DNA from 4 places in the Micromonospora sp. NPDC049679 genome. Region 1 is predicted to be linked to each of the others. Evidence: riboswitches for the same ligand, from Rfam matches in the RefSeq annotation. Region 1 holds a riboswitch; each other region holds the start of a gene.

Region 1 (3,806 bases):
CGGCACGGCCGCGCCGGTCACCTGGTAGATCCCGTTGAGCAGCCCCTGCGGGTCGCCGGCGAGGCCATCGGAGAAAACCAGCAGAGCGCTGTGCGGACCTCGGGTTGGACCGGCCGCGGCCATCGCGCCGCGGCTCACGTCGCGGCCCGCGGAAAACGCGTCCGCGCGCATCCCGGTGACCGACGCCGCCCCGAAGCGGTACGGGCCGGCGCTGAGCGCCAGCACGGAGACGCCCCGACCTGGCTCGATGAGGCGCCCGGTGGAGAACTGGCCACTGCTGCTGGCGCCGGCCAGCGGCGCGTCACCCGTCACCGCGCGGACGGCAGCCAGCAACGCCGGCAGGTCGTAGCAGGCGGTCGCGTACATCAGCACCAGCGCCGGCGGCTCACCACCGAGCCCGCGTACGGCCTGCTCGGCGGCGCTCCGGCCGGCCTCGACGGCGTCGCGGTGTTCGCTGGTGCCGACTCCCACTCGTAGATCGGTCACGATGGGGTCATCGGCATCCGGAGGACCGAAGTGAGACGTACCCCTCCCTCCCGGATCTTCACTACGCGGTGACCGTTGCCACACGACAACGCCTCGCGCCCGGGTGAAGACATCTTCAGCCGCTCCCTCCCGTGCCGCGGGCGCGCCGATTGCGGCGTTCCGCTGCGCCTTCACCCGCCAGCGGCTCATGATCGGTCAGGGGGTCGCCATGGCAGGGACACGACGATGACGGGGTCGATCAGGCACGCTGACGGCACCGGGCCCGGCTGATCACACCCGCGCGGCCGCCCGCCACCGCGCCCCGCCGATGTTGCGACCACCGATCGAACCGATGCTCGCGAAGCCCGTCGACGCGCTGCCCCGGGGCGCCGGCTGCGTCTTCGAACCCAAGTTCGACGGATTCAGGGCGGTGGTGTTCCGCCAGCCCGAGCAGATCTTCGTCCAGTCCCGCGCCGGGCGGCCCCTGCACGGCTACTTCCCCGACATCGTCCGGGTCGTACGCACGGCGATGCCGCCGGGCGTCGTGCTCGACGGCGAGCTGATCATCTGGGCGGGCGACCGGACCGACTTCGGGCTCCTGCAGCGCCGGCTCGGCGCGGGCAGCACGGTGGGGCGCCTCGCCCGACAGCACCCCGCCCACCTGGTCGTCTTCGACCTGTTGCAGGGCTCCGACGGCGCTCCCCTGCTGAACCGGCCGCTGGCCGAACGGCGCAGGGCCCTGACCGAGCTTCTCACCGACCCGCCGCCCGAGTTGGTGCTCTGTCCCCAGACGACCGACCGGGAAGAGGCCGCCGAATGGTTGCGCGGATGGCACGCGGCGGGGGTGGAAGGGGTGGTCGCCAAGGGCGCGTCCGGCCGCTACCTACCCGGACGGCGCGGGTGGCTGAAATACCGGCACCGGACCACGACGGAGGCGATCATCGGTGGTGTCACGGGACAGCTCGGCCAGCCGGAGACGCTGCTGCTGGGGCGGTACGACGCCCAGGGCCGGCTGCGTTACACAGGGCGCAGCCACCCACTGAGGGCCGCGCAGCGGCGCGAACTGATCCCGTTGCTGCTGCCCGGCGCGGCACAGACCACCGGGCACCCGTGGCCGCAACCGCTCCCGGCCGCCTGGTCCGGGCAACTGCCCCATCCCGAGCCGCTCCCCTACCACCAGGTGCCACCCGTGCTCGTCGCCGAGATCTCGGTGGACACCGCCTTCGAACAGCACCGGTGGCGTCACCGCGTGCACCACCTGCGCATCCGGATGGATCTCGGGGTGGACGACGTGCCGCCGTTGGCGGGGTGACCGAACGTGTCGCAGCCGTGCCGCGGGCGTCGACGCCGGGTGGGCCCGCGGTTCGTCTGCGGTCAGCCGTTCCGGCAGGGTTTCCAGAATGGTCGGAGGGACCCTCCTCAACTGAGCGGAGGATGGGGCACGGGCTCTTCGCCGCGGTATTCATAAATTCGTCGTAGTTCATCCCGTCGGACCCCGCGCGACCGCGCACAAACGGCACTCCACCAGCCCAGTAATCACGCTACGTAACGCAAAGTCGTTGCCACATAACACATTCCGGCCCATCGCGCGACCCGGTTCGGGCTTGATGGCTGATCTCGATCCGGTAAGCTGGCGCGCGGTCTCCGCCCGGCGGCGCCCCCTCGGCGCCGGCGGTGACCGCCGCCTAATCGTCCCCTGGGGGCGAGCCGGGGAACCACCGCACGTGGGGTGAATCCGCTACTCGCGGTAGGGATCGTTCCGTCCCGAACCCGTCAGCTAACTCGGCAGGCGGCCGATGGGAGGAACGTAGATGACGGCATTTGTACGTCGGCGGGGCTCACTGGCCGCAGCGCTGCTCGCGGTCGTGGTCCTGCTCTCCGGGGTCGCGATCACCCCGGGCGCGGCCGCCGCCGCACCCAGCACGCCCGGCAACGAGGGGAGCACCCCCCTGCTCCGCGATGTCCTCGAGTCGACCGGTCGCGGATTCGTCGAGGCGAAGAACGCGGTGGCCAACTCGCGGAAGCGGCAGTTGCAGCTCTCGCTGGAGCTGCAGAAGTCGCAGGAGCGGATCGACGCGCTCCTGCCGGAGGTCGGGCACGTCGCGACCACCGCCTACCGCACGGGTCGGATCGGCCCGATGATGATGCTGCTCAACAGCGCCAACCCCGACGACTTCATCAGTCGCGCCGAGGGCCTCGACATGATGGCCATGCGCGACAACCAGAAGCTCGAGGAGCTCAACAACAACCGCGTGCAGGCGGAACGCGCCAAGGCGGCGATCGACGCCGAGGCAGCCGAGCAGCAGAAGCAGCTCACCGTCATGGCCAAGCAGAAGAAAGAGGCCGAACGGGCGCTCCAGCTGGTCGGTGGAGAGGTGACCGGGGGCTTCGTCAGCGCCACCTCACCGGTCGCGCGGCAGGCGCCGCGCAACAGCGACGGCTCCTGGCCTCCCCAGTCCTGCAGTCAGGACGACCCGACCACCTCCGGCTGCATCACGCCGCGGACGCTGCACGCGCTCAAAGAGGCCAAGCGGGCCGGCTTCACCCGGTTCGTCGGCTGCTTCCGCACGGGTGACATCTTCGAGCATCCGAAGGGTCGGGCCTGCGACTTCTCCATGCAGGCGAGCGGCTTCGGCGGCGACGCGACGGGCAGCGCCAAGTTGTACGGCAACAATCTCGCCGCGTTCCTGGTCCGCAACGCGGACAAGCTGGGCATCCTCTATGTGATCTGGTACCGGCAGGTCTGGTTCCCGGCCACCGGCTGGAGTGCGTACACCCTCGCCGGCAGTGACCCTTCCAGCGCCCACACCAACCACGTCCACCTGTCTCTGCTGTAGAGCGCCCGGACGTCCTCAGTCCGACTTGGCGGCGCGCCGCGCGGGCGCCCGGCCGGGTGGCTGCTGGAGCGGAGGGCCGGCCGGCTCCGCGGCCGGCACCGGCCGGATGATGGGCCCGTCGATCGTGACGGTCAACTCCTCGCCATGGTGCTGCAGGTCGATCGTCGCGTCGGGATCTCCGTCGCGGAGCGAATAGGTGACCTCATGCGGCTCCACGTCCACGCGCAAGCGCATCCCGTGCCAGATGAGCGAGAACCCCAACCGGGTGACCCGGCTCGGTAACCGGGGCGCGAAGGACAGCTTGCCGCCGTGGTCGCGCATCCCGCCCAGTCCGGCGACGAGCGCGATCCACGCGCCGGCCAGCGACGCCACGTGGATGCCGTCGCGGGTGTTGCGGTTGATGTCGTGCAGGTCCATCAGCGCCGCCTCCCCCAGATAGTCGTGGGCGAGTTCCAGGTCACCGACCTCAGCGGCGAGGACCGACTGGGTGCAGGCCGAGAGAGA
Region 2 (3,806 bases), on a different contig from region 1:
CCGACAACGGCCTCACTGGCGGCGATGTGCTCGCCGTCGTCCGCTGAGGGAGCCCGCACGCTCGCGGCGTAGCGGCCGGGGCAGCGTTTGGCGTAGCTGCGGTAGGCGGCTGCGATGGCATGGAGTGCATCGCGGCCGGCGCGTCCCACCCCCGCCGCCGACATCGCCGCCGCCAGTTCCCGCACTCCCAGCAGCGCCAGGTCGCGCTGCAGCCCGTCGAGCCCGCGCACGTGCTTGTACAGCCCGGGCAACGACACGCCGAGCCTTTGTGCGACGGCGGCGAGCGTCAACCGGTCGAGCCCGACCTCGTCCGCGACAGCGGCGGCTTCGGCAACGACGCGTTGGGGAGTCAGACCGGCACGGGGCATCGGGGGACTCCTTCAGCGGCGGGCGCGGGCCAGGGAGAGTCCTGTCCCGGTCACCCACACGAGCAGCAGCGGGAGCGCGACGTACGCCACGGGCGTCAGCGCCGTGCTGACCAGGAGGTAGCCGACGCCGGCGCCGGTCAGCGCCACCGCGAGCACCGCGCCGACGTAGCCTAGCCAGCCGGGCAGGACCCGGGTGCGACGGGCCACGGCGACACCGGCGGCCGCCATCACCGCGAGCGCGAACATCTTTACGCCGTCGATCCGGTTGACCAGGTCGAACAGCAGGCCGGCCGCTCCGGTGCGGCCGGTGGGAACCGCCCACGCGGCGAGCGCCTGCCCGAGCGCGAACTGCGCCAGCGACAGCGCCGCCGCGCCGAGGCCTCCGGCGGCGGCCACTCGACCCCACCGTTGGGCGCGATTGCGGGCAGCGACGTCGGCCAGGGCCAGCGCGACCACTGCCAGGGCGAGTGCGGCCACGCCGTGCACCAGCAGTGACTGGGTCATCGCCATGCCTCGATGCCCCGCGTACGCGGCGGTCACGTCGGCGGCGGAAGCCGTCACGCCCACATCGGATGACCACACCGCCAGACCGGCTGTCCAGGCCACGCTGTAACCGGCTGCCGCCGTGGCGACCACCCCGGTCGCGCTCCGATAGCCGGCCGACGGACCGTATCCGGCGTGTGTGGTCATGGCTTCCCCCGACATCTTCTAGTTAATGACATTAACTAGAAGGCTAGGCTACGTAACCAGATTGGTCAAGACGTGCCGGGGAGACCACGAAGGGCCAGCTCGATGAGCTGGCCCTTCGTCGATCTGACGAGTATTACCGCCGGTGCCGGGTGCCATGGCTGGCACCGGTTCGGGGCTTAAGCGGAGTAGCCGCGCGAGGCCATCCAGCTGGCCATGTCGATCGTGCTCATCCAGTAGGTGGCCGGACCGACGCCGGACGGATCGGCGACCTGCACCTGCCGTCCCTCATCGCTGTAGCCGACGATGGTGACGTAGTGGCCACCCGGGAAGCTGCGCCAGAATCCGGCGTTGTCCGTCGCGCCGCCGGCGATGTTGGCGACGACCGCGCGACCGTCGCTGAGCGCGTTGACGACGTCAGCCTGCAGCCGGTCCATCTCGGCCGGGGTCGCGCCCGGGCCCGGGATCGACTGCGTCCGGTAGGCGTCCTTGCCGATCACCTTGTTCATCACCCGGGTGATGTCCTCGGCGGAGTTGGTGCCGTTGACCGTGGTGCCCAGCTGCTGAGCCAGCTCATCCTGGCTCAGCGTGACGCCGTTGGAGGTCAGGGCGATGCGGGTCGCGGCAGGGCCGCAGTAGTAGAAGTTGGGCTGGTACTCGAAGTCGTACTTGCCGATCTTCTCCGACGGCGGCTTCGGCGCGGCCGCCTTCTTCTCGGCGTCCCCCCGGTGGTTACCGGTGGTGAACGCCATGTCCACGACGGCGGGGTTGGCGGCGGTGTGCGCCGTGGACGGTGCCGTGGTGAGGGTCAGCAGGCTGCCGCTGGTCGCGGCTACCGCGAGAACGGCGGCGGAAACCATGGCGGCCGGGTGAACGCGGCGGGGTGCGGCGTGGCGGAACAGCGTGCGGATACGTCGGATTTCCACTGAAGGCTCCATTGCTGTACCGACTCGTGGTCGGCGTCCCAATCAATAACGGTGAACGGTCAGCCAGGCCGACGGTTGACGCGATGACGTCGAGCGGGAAAGAGCCACGGCGCGGTGCGCGTGCGCGCGCTGGACGAACCCGCAGGCTCCCGTCGTCGGATCCCCATCGGGCCAGACGTGCGGAGCGTTACGGATGAGCGTCGTGGTCTCGTTCGTGACCCGAGCGACGAAATGGCTACTCCACTGCGACAGCGTCTGCTGCTGTGGTGCGCGCTGAAAAGGACGCGCTCATGCGTCGCCGCAAGCGGCGGCGGCATGTCGTGAACAGTGGCGCCGGAAACAAGGTCCGGCTTCGTGAACCCGCGTCAGGGCGTCGGCGTGGCTAGTGATCGAGCGTCACGAGCCCGCTGCGTACGAGGCGTTCCGCGGGGGAAAGCGCGCTGCGGCGGGGGGATTGGGGGGATGTGCCACGGCACATTCGGCGCTGCACTTCTATGTGTCTCCTTCCGATACCGCCTACCGGGTTAGCTGACGGATTCGGGCGGGAAAGAACGCCCTACCACAGGCCAAGGCCCGCGGATTCACCCCAGAGTTGCGATGGGTCCCCGGCTCGTGCAAGCACGACTAAGCGGGTCCGATCCGGGGTCATCTTGTGATGAGCAACGACCGGGTCGGACGAGCCGACACTACTGGTCCCGCTCCTCGGCTGCCCAGCCCTTCCCGACCTGCTGCGATGTACCACACTCGCGTTCGACGCAGGGCCGCCCGGGGCGTCCGGAACCGCACACCGGCGCCCGATCGTGACGGACGGTGGGTGCGAAACCGGAGTGGGCATTGCGGTGATCGCGCATTGCTGCGGCCGGCTGATTTCGCGTAGACGATTGCTACCCGTATTTCAGCCGTCAATAGCGGTGGGTCCTGTTACGGGGTCGGCGACCGGCTGCCGCGCTCTATCGCTTCGAGCACACGTTTGAGCGTTTGCAGATCGTTTTCGACAAGTGCTGCGGCCGCTTCGAACTCGTGATCCGCCATATCCGGCGTCTGGAAGAACGTGAAGATGACCTCGGAGCCGCTGCCGTTGGGGACGACGCGCACGGCGTTGACGACCGTGATTCCCGGCGCGGCGGTGACTCGATGATCAGCGACCCCGAAGGGGTTCGGCGCCACGAAGTCGATCTCCACCGGATCATCGACCGTCTCGACAACCCACTTTCCATCTGACGGCCGCACCGCCCGCGCGAACCCCGGCGCCCACTGGGGCAGATTGCGCGGTTCACGGATGAACTCGTAGGTGCTCTGCGGAGCGCGAGCGATCGAGACGGTCACTGTGCGCGATGGCATGACGGACACGGACGCAGTATCGCAGGCCGTAACGGTCGCCCGGAGCGGGACGCGGCCGCAAATTGACGACGGGTCTGAAGTCCCGCGCATGCCGGCGGGAGCGCTGAGGATCCACAGAGGTGTCCGTCATCGTCGATGTGGGTACTGGTGGCGTGCCATGCCACGTTCACCGTGCGCCCCAGGAGGTTCAGCGATGGTCGAGGTTCTCGCGTCGCCCACAGTAGACATCGGTGGAGCTGTCACCGACATGTGGCGCAGCGTTCTGCTCTTTCTCCCGAAAGCGATCGCGTTCCTCGCGATCCTGCTGGTCGGCTGGCTTCTTGCCCGAGCCCTGTACGCGGTCGTGGACAAGCTGCTGGAGCGCGTCGGCTTCGATCGGGCGGTGGAGCGTGGCGGCATCAAGGCCGTGCTCGCCCGGAGCAAGTACGACGCCTCGGACATCGTCGCGAAGCTCGTGTACTACGCGATCCTGCTCTTCGCTCTG
Region 3 (3,806 bases), on a different contig from region 1:
GCGTCAGCACGACGTCGTTGACGAAGCTCGGCGACGCGGTGAACCGGTAGCTGGCGAGGAGCGCCCCGGTGACCCCGTCGACGACGCGACCGTCGCCGCCACTGCCGCCGGCGACGTAGAGCCGCCCACGCGCATCGAGCTTCATGCCGAGTGACGGCGTGCCCGACCCCGCGTTGATGACGGCGCCCTCCCCGGTCGCCAGGCTCGCCCGGTAGATCGCGCCGGTCGCGCGGGAACCGAAGAAGGCGTAGGGCAGCGCTCCGATCGCGATCCCCTCGGGCTGGAACCCGGCGGGAAGCGCGATGGTCCGCGGAAACGGCGGCTCGGGGCGGGCGGGCGCGGCGCCGGCCGGCGCGGACGTGACGGTGAGGGCCGCGGCGAGCCCCGCGGCCAGGACGAGGGCGACACGTGGACCGGTCAGCACGGTGGGTATCCCTTGCAGGTCGGGGGCTTCCACTGACGGCGCGGGGCACGCGCCATCCATCCGCGTCACTGTATACCTGATGACGCGGATGTCCCATTCCAGGCCGCGGACCCGGTTGCCGGGCGGGCATATCAGGCTCGACGAACCCGGTAGGTACCATTGGTTGCACACATAGCAATGTGAGCATGGTTTGGCCGACCGCGGCCGATCCGGCGGGTGAGTGACGGAGGGCGAGCGTGGGCGCAGGTCATGACCATGGCGCGCAGGCGGCGCGGGCCGGCGAGCGGCATCGCGGCCGGCTCTGGGGAGCTGTTGCCGTGCTCGCCACCTTCATGGTCGTCGAGGCGGCCGCCGCGTGGGCGACCGGCTCGCTCGCCCTGCTCTCCGACGCCGGCCACATGTTCACCGACGTCCTCGGCATCGCCATGGCCCTCGCCGCGATCACCGCGACCCGGCGCGCGGCGCAGGACCCCCAGCGGACCTTCGGGCTCTACCGCCTGGAGGTGCTCGCCGCCCTGGCGAACGCGGTGCTGCTCTTCGGGGTGGCCGTCTACGTGCTGGTCGAGGCGGTACGCCGGTTCGACCACCCGCCGCACGTGCTCGCCGGGCCGATGCTCGCCGTCGCGGTCGGCGGACTCCTCGCCAATCTGGTGGCCTTCGCGCTACTGCGTCCCGGCGCCCGGGAGAGCATCAACGTGCGCGGCGCGTACCTCGAGGTGTTGGGCGACCTGCTCGGGTCGGTCGGGGTCATCGTCGCCGCGGTGGTGATCGCCACGACGGGATGGTGGTACGCGGACCCGATCATCGCCGTCTCCGTCGGCCTCTTCATCCTCCCCCGCACCTGGCGCCTCGCCCGGGCGGCCGTACGGATCCTCGTGCAGGCGGCCCCCGAGCACCTGGAGGTGCCCGCGGTGCAGGCCCGGCTCGCCGCGCTGCCGGGGGTCTGCGATGTGCACGACCTGCATGTCTGGACGCTCACCTCGGGCATGGACGTCGCCTCGGCGCATCTCACGATCGAGCCGGCCGCCGAGGTGGCCAGCGTGCTCGCGGCCGCCCGGGACACCCTGCACGACGAGTTCGCGATCGAACACGCCACGTTGCAGGTGGAGCCCGCGACGGCGCCGGGCGCGTGCGGCCCCGCCCACTGGTGATTAGTTTCCGCTTAAATTTCGTGACCTCATCTCGATCTTCTGCCGTCATATGTCACGAGTTATCGGTATAAAAGGCTCAACCGTCGCAGATCCGAACCCGCGCCCGCCGGTAGTGTCGGGACCGGCTTCCGCCAGGCGGCGCCCCTCCGGCGCCGGTGGGAGCCGTCGCCTAATCGCCGAAGGGCGAGCCGGGGAACCACGTAGGTGGGGTGCATCCGCGTCAGCGGTAGGGATCTTCCGTCCCGAACCCGTCAGCTAACCCGGCCGGCGGCTGACGGAAGGACTGGAATGTGACGTTGAAGCCCCCCGTACGACGGACGTTCGCGGCGCTCCTCGCGGTGATCGCCGTCACCGGCTCACCCGCCGCCGCGGCCCCGCCCGCCGCCGCGCCGGCCGGCCTCCGGGCGGCGCCCGGCGACATCGACGAAGGCGGCACCCCCAAGCTGCGTGAGCAACTCAACGCGGCGAGCAAGGGCTTCGTGGACGCCAAGGCGGCGCTCAACAACTCCATGAAGCGGCAGAAGGAGCTCGACGCCCACCTCAAGACCGTCGAGGCGGAGCTCGTCGTCCGCACGGAGACCGTGGGCGCGCTCGCCGGCCAGGTCTACCGGACCGGTCGGCTCGGTCCCGTCTCCGCCCTGCTCAACAGCGGCTCCCCCGACGACTTCGTCAGCCGCGCCTCCACGGTGAGCGCCGTTGCCGCCGGCGAGGAGAGCAAGCTGAATGCGCTGATCACCACGCGCGACCAGGAGACCCGCGCCAAGGCCGCGATCGACAAGGAAGTCGGGGAGCAGAAGAAGCAGCTCACGGTGATGGCGAAGCGCAAAGAGCAGGCCGAACGGGCGCTCGCCGCGGCCGGCGGCGGACAGGCCGCCGGCGGGGTGAGCGGCGGCTCCGCGTCCGCCGCGCCGGCCCGGCGCAATCCCGACGGCTCCTTCCCGGGCGAGTCCTGCAGCGTCGACGACCCGACGACGGGCGGCTGCCTCACGCCGCGCACCGCACACGCGTTGAGTCAGGCGAAGGCCGCCGGCTTCGAGCGCTTCGTCGCCTGCTTCCGCGACGACGGCGGCCCGGGCGAGCACCCCCTCGGTCGCGCCTGCGACTTCGCGGCCCAGACGGGCGGGTTCGGCGGGGTCGCGAGCGGCGGCGACCGGACGTACGGCAACAACCTCGCCAACTACTTCATCAACAACGCCGATCGGCTCGGCGTGCTCTACGTGATCTGGTTCAAGCGGATCTGGCTGCCGAGCAGCGGGTGGCGCGCCTACAACAACGGCAACGGCGACCCCTCCAGCGACCACACGAACCACGTGCACCTGTCGATGAACTGACCTGAATCGTGCGGCTGGCGCCACCCGGGACGGGTGGCACCAGCCGCACGATCGTGTTCAGCGGCCGCTGCGGGTCGAGTCGAACGCCGCGTCGTCGACGCAGACGCGCGTCGCATCCCCGCTGCAGCACCGCGACCCGTCGCGACCATTCATGATCGCCTTCATCGCGCTGATGAGAGCGATCATTTCGCGTTGCGCGGATGGGGGCGCGCGGTAATGGCGGAATGCGCGGAGAGCCGCACGGTATCGCGTTTCCCGCCCGATTCCGCTGACGAGAGAGCGCTCTTTCACACACTCCACGTGATCGGCCGACCACCCACGTCGGCTCTCGTTCCGATGCTGTGAGAGCGCTCTCTGGTGGAGTTATATACCCCGGCAGCCGTCGATGTCAATGCACCCGTTCGGGCGACTGAGCGATCCGTTAAAGATGCTCGCCGAATATTGACAGGATCCAGCCCTTCTGGTGACCTCCACGCAACGACTGGTTAATGCATGCGAAATCTTCTCGCTGCCGTGCCAGCACCCCGGAACCGGAGGAACGATGAAGCTCTCCATCCGTCGCGTCGTACCCGGCGGCGCTCACCACGCCGGTGCGCGCACGCGCGGCACCGACGTCGCCCCGCGACGACGTGCGCTCGCGGCAACCACGATCGTGGCGCTCGCGGCCGGCGTCCTCACCTTCGGCGCGCTGCGCCCGGCCGACGCGGCCACCCTCGGCGCCGGGAGCTACGCGACCACCCGCCCCGCCGGCGGCGCCGCCCCCACCGCCTGCGGCAACATCGCCACCAACCCCCGCCAGTTCGTCACCGGCAACGCCCCCGGCGGCGCCGTACCCACCAACGACTGGTGGTCGTCGCTGCTCTTCAAGCGGTACGACTGCGCCTACTCCGAACCGCTGCA
Region 4 (3,806 bases), on a different contig from region 1:
TGTCCAGCCAGAAGCTGACGCCGGCATCCGCGAAGAGTTCACGGTACGCGGTCTCCGGGTCGGGCATGATCGGCAGCGCGCGCACATGCACCCGGTACCGGGTGGCGCCGGTCGCCGCCGGGCGGGCGGAGGTAGCGGCCGGGCGAGCCGGGGTGGTCGCGGCGCTGCCGGCCGCGGCGGCGCCGCCCGGGGGGCGCTGCGCCATCGCCAGGTCGCGGAAGTTCGCGAGCAGCTCGCGGCCGTACTCGCTGCTGATCGACTCGGGGTGGAACTGCACGCCCCAGATCGGTCGCGTACGGTGCCGCACGCCCATGAGGGTTCCGTCCTCGCTCCAGGCGATCGGCTCCAGTTCGTCCGGGACCGCGGTCACGGCCAACGAGTGGTAGCGAACGACCGAGAACGGCGAGGGCAACCCGGCGAAGATGTCGACACCGGTGTGGTGCACGCCGGAGATCCGGCCGTGCACCGGCTCCGGGGCAGGCCCCACGGTCCCGCCGAGGAGGTCACAGATGCCCTGGTGGCCGAGGCAGACGCCGAGCACCGGCAGTCCGCTGTCCCGGATCGCCCGGGTGCTCACGCCGAAGTCGCGGACACGCTCGGGACGACCCGGCCCCGGAGAGATCACGACCGCGTCGAACTCCGCGATCGGCACCTGCGCCCAGTCGGTGTCGTTGCGCAGCACGACCGGGGGCTCCCCGTTGACCTCGCCGAGGAGTTGGTAAAGGTTGTATGTGAACGAGTCGTAGTTGTCTATCAGAAGCGTTCGCATGCCGAGCTGCCTCTTCCCCGTGGCTCGTAGCGGACGACCGCTGCCGCCCCGGACCGGACCACGCCGCTGGGGTGTCGCCGATTATGAGCTCATCAACCCTGCATGTCTCCTCGATGATGAGTTCGGGGAGCCGACGCGGGAAATCCTGCTCATGTCGCGCTGCTCGGCGTACCGCGCCGCACGTCGGTTGCTACCGCACGAGACGGTGGTCGAGCGGCTGGTCAACCGGCGACGCGCGCGACGGTGTGCGATGCGCGCGCGGTGGTATCTCCATCTGCCAGGCGGCACGCGGTGACGAATCGGCCACACCGACGCCGGAGGAGACGCCCGTGCCCGCGCGGAGCGAGATCAAGCCGAGCGCGAAGCGGAGCTGGATGCGCTGCAGGGCCAGCTCGACGAGCTGGCCCTGCACGGCCGAACGAGGTGCGGATCGGGTGCCGGCGCAGAGCGCCGGCACCCGGTCGGGGGCTCAGGCGGAGTAGCCGTGCCCGGCCATCCAGTTGGCCATGTTGATCGTGGTCACCCAGTAGGTGCCGTCACCACCGATACCCGCGGGATCGGCGACCTTCACGGTCCGACCGTCGTCGCTGTAGCCGACGATCGTCACGTAGTGGCCACCCGGGTAGGAGCGCCAGGCGCCGTCCGTGTCCGTCGTGCTGCCGTCGATGTTGGCGACGACGGCGTACCCGTCGCTGACCGCGCGCACGACGTCCGCCTGCAGCTGATCCATCTGCGCGGGGGTCGCCGGACCGGGGATCTCGTGCGTCTTGTAGACGTCGCTGCCGATCACGCTGTTCAGCACGCGGGTGGTGTCGTTGGCGGAGTTGGTGCCGCTGGTCGTGGTCCCCAGCTTGTTCGCCACCTCGTCCTGGCTCAGCTTGAAGCCACGTGCCGTCAGGGCGTTCCGGGTGGCGGCCGGACCGCAGTAGTAGAAGTTGGGCTGTTCCTGGAAGTCGTAGCCGAGCACCCGCTGCGACGGGGGCTTCGGCGCGGCGGGCGCCGGCGAGGCGGCCTGCGGACGGGCCGCGCGGTCGGCGCGGTCGCCGCCACGCCCGGAGTCGCCGCCCAGCGCCATGTCGACGACCGCCGTGGTCGACGCATCGTGCGCGGAGGACGAGGGGTCGGGCTCGTTCAGCAGGAGGGTGCCGGTAGCGGCGGCGGCGAGAAGGGCGGCCGACAACGCGGCGACCGGGAAAGCACGGCGGGAGATGGCGTGCCGGAACTGCTTGCGGGTACGTCGAGGGGTCACTCAAAGCTCCATTGCTGTGCCGATTCGAAGTCGGCGTCCCAATAACGGCGAGATGTGAGCCAGAGGTCAGCGGTCGACCCCGCGTCGGTGGTGCGATCACGACGCGGAGGGCGCTCAGCCCCATCGGAAATGGGGGGCGGGTTTACTCAGCGGGATGCCGGGAAACACGCAGCCGAACGTCGAACCGTTGGCGTGGCTAGTGATCCAGCGTCACGAACCCGCTGCGGAAGAGGCGGCCCAGGAGGGAAGCGCGCTGCGGGGGGACTGGGGGGATGTGCCACGGCACATTCGACGGCGCTGCACTGTTATGTGTCTCCTTCCGATACCGCGTACCGGGTTAGCTGACGGATTCGGGCGGGAGGATCGCCCTACCACAGGCCAAAGGCCCGCGGATTCACCCCAATTGCAATGGGTCCCCGGCTCGTGCGAGCACGACTAAGCGGGCCCGATCCGGCGTCATCCTTTGATGACCAACGACCGGGTCGGACGAGCCGACATTACTGGTCCTGCCCCGACGCCGCAAAGCCCCCCATCTGCGGGTGCGATCGGTGGCACGGATATTCGGCGCAGGAATGCACGAGAAGTCGTGAACTGCGCGGTACGGACCGAACGCCGCAGCCGGTGCGAGGGAGTCCGTGAACGACGGTCGTGGCGACACCCCGCGTCGGCAGGCATCCCACCAGGGATGATCTTCATTCATGGATGGACGGGGACGTCGGTCTACATCGATCACAGTCGACAGGCGGCTACCTCGACCCGCGCCGGCCCGAACCGCGACGACTCACGCGTTCAGCCATGGCCCATAATCCATTATGAAGCTGACACGTTGGCGTTCGCCAATTGCTTTTCAGCGCCGCGAAACCCATTCTTGCCGCTTGACAGAAGCCGACCGCAGCCACGAGGACCCGCGCCTTATCCGGCGTCCCTGTCCGTGAGGGCTGCTCGGTGTCGTCCGATCTGAGGACCGGCCGTGACTTCAGCGCGCAGGGACACATCGGAGGACCAGTTCGGACGCTTCTCGATATCCTCCGGGAACGGAACGCGACCGCCGACCGGATCCGATGGTGATCGAGGGAGACGCGGCCGAGGGCGTCGCGGCGCTCGAATAGGACTATGGGCCGGAGCTGCAGGTACGGCGCAGCGGAAACCTGGTCCAGACGCTGCTGCGCCACAACCCGCGGCCGGCGGAGCAGGTCGCCGGCCGCGCTCGCCCTGACACCACCAAAAATCAAGCTCCACGGCCATGGCGTGCGGCTGATTTGCACGGTAGAAACATCTGAACCCCTTCCTACACCGCGTGATACAAGTGCGGCGGGCGAGAGAGCGCTCTCACCGCTGGTCTCCATCCACCGTCCGAAAGGGCAGGTCGATGACGGCCGTGAGTGACCCGCGCACGAGCGCCCCCGTGCGTCCGTCGAAGCACCTCCCTACAACGGTCGCTGCGTCCGGAGCACGTCCCGGCCAGCGGAGAGGACGAACCGTATGACCACCCAGTCCCCTGGCGTACGAGGGCGACTCGGCCGGGCGCTCATGCTCGGTCTGGTGCTGACGACCGCCGTCACCGCGACGGGCACGGCCGCCACCGCCGGTCCCCCGCGGCACGGCACGCCGGAGTTCGGGCCCAACGTCACCATCTTCGACCCGAGCATGCCGGTCAGCGAGATCCAGGCGACGCTCGACGCGACGCACACCAAGCAGGTCAACAACGAAATGGGCACCGAGCGGTACGCCTACTTGTTCAAGCCGGGCACCTACGGCACCGCGGACCAGCCGCTGCAGATCAAGGCC

Evidence for each region. A riboswitch is a leader RNA that binds a small molecule or an ion and turns the genes downstream of it on or off. The one in region 1 is predicted to bind cyclic di-AMP.
Region 2: another riboswitch for cyclic di-AMP. It lies ahead of AB0J06_RS10130 (C39 family peptidase); the one in region 1 lies ahead of AB0J06_RS12135 (hypothetical protein).
Region 3: another riboswitch for cyclic di-AMP. It lies ahead of AB0J06_RS12880 (hypothetical protein); the one in region 1 lies ahead of AB0J06_RS12135 (hypothetical protein).
Region 4: another riboswitch for cyclic di-AMP. It lies ahead of AB0J06_RS17740 (C39 family peptidase); the one in region 1 lies ahead of AB0J06_RS12135 (hypothetical protein).

Annotation. Positions count from the first base shown of each region.
Region 1 is NZ_JBFANZ010000014.1:125,831-129,636, reverse strand. It holds gene AB0J06_RS12145 (FIST N-terminal domain-containing protein) at 1-486, opposite strand, end outside; gene AB0J06_RS12140 (ATP-dependent DNA ligase) at 818-1,777, shown strand; cyclic di-AMP (ydaO/yuaA leader) riboswitch at 2,138-2,273, shown strand; gene AB0J06_RS12135 (hypothetical protein) at 2,277-3,302, shown strand; gene AB0J06_RS12130 (glycoside hydrolase family 65 protein) at 3,318-3,806, opposite strand, start outside.
Region 2 is NZ_JBFANZ010000011.1:115,330-119,135, forward strand. It holds gene AB0J06_RS10120 (TetR-like C-terminal domain-containing protein) at 1-368, opposite strand, end outside; gene AB0J06_RS10125 (hypothetical protein) at 381-929, opposite strand; gene AB0J06_RS10130 (C39 family peptidase) at 1,235-1,981, opposite strand; cyclic di-AMP (ydaO/yuaA leader) riboswitch at 2,480-2,622, opposite strand; gene AB0J06_RS10135 (SRPBCC family protein) at 2,903-3,307, opposite strand; partial or broken gene AB0J06_RS10140 (hypothetical protein) at 3,516-3,806, shown strand, end outside.
Region 3 is NZ_JBFANZ010000016.1:18,370-22,175, forward strand. It holds gene AB0J06_RS12870 (superoxide dismutase) at 1-424, opposite strand, end outside; gene AB0J06_RS12875 (cation diffusion facilitator family transporter) at 661-1,575, shown strand; cyclic di-AMP (ydaO/yuaA leader) riboswitch at 1,732-1,861, shown strand; gene AB0J06_RS12880 (hypothetical protein) at 1,866-2,906, shown strand; gene AB0J06_RS12885 (glycosyl hydrolase) at 3,448-3,806, shown strand, end outside.
Region 4 is NZ_JBFANZ010000025.1:55,377-59,182, forward strand. It holds gene pabB (aminodeoxychorismate synthase component I) at 1-769, opposite strand, end outside; gene AB0J06_RS17735 (hypothetical protein) at 960-1,181, opposite strand; gene AB0J06_RS17740 (C39 family peptidase) at 1,239-2,018, opposite strand; cyclic di-AMP (ydaO/yuaA leader) riboswitch at 2,330-2,470, opposite strand; gene AB0J06_RS17745 (adenylyl cyclase) at 3,501-3,806, shown strand, end outside.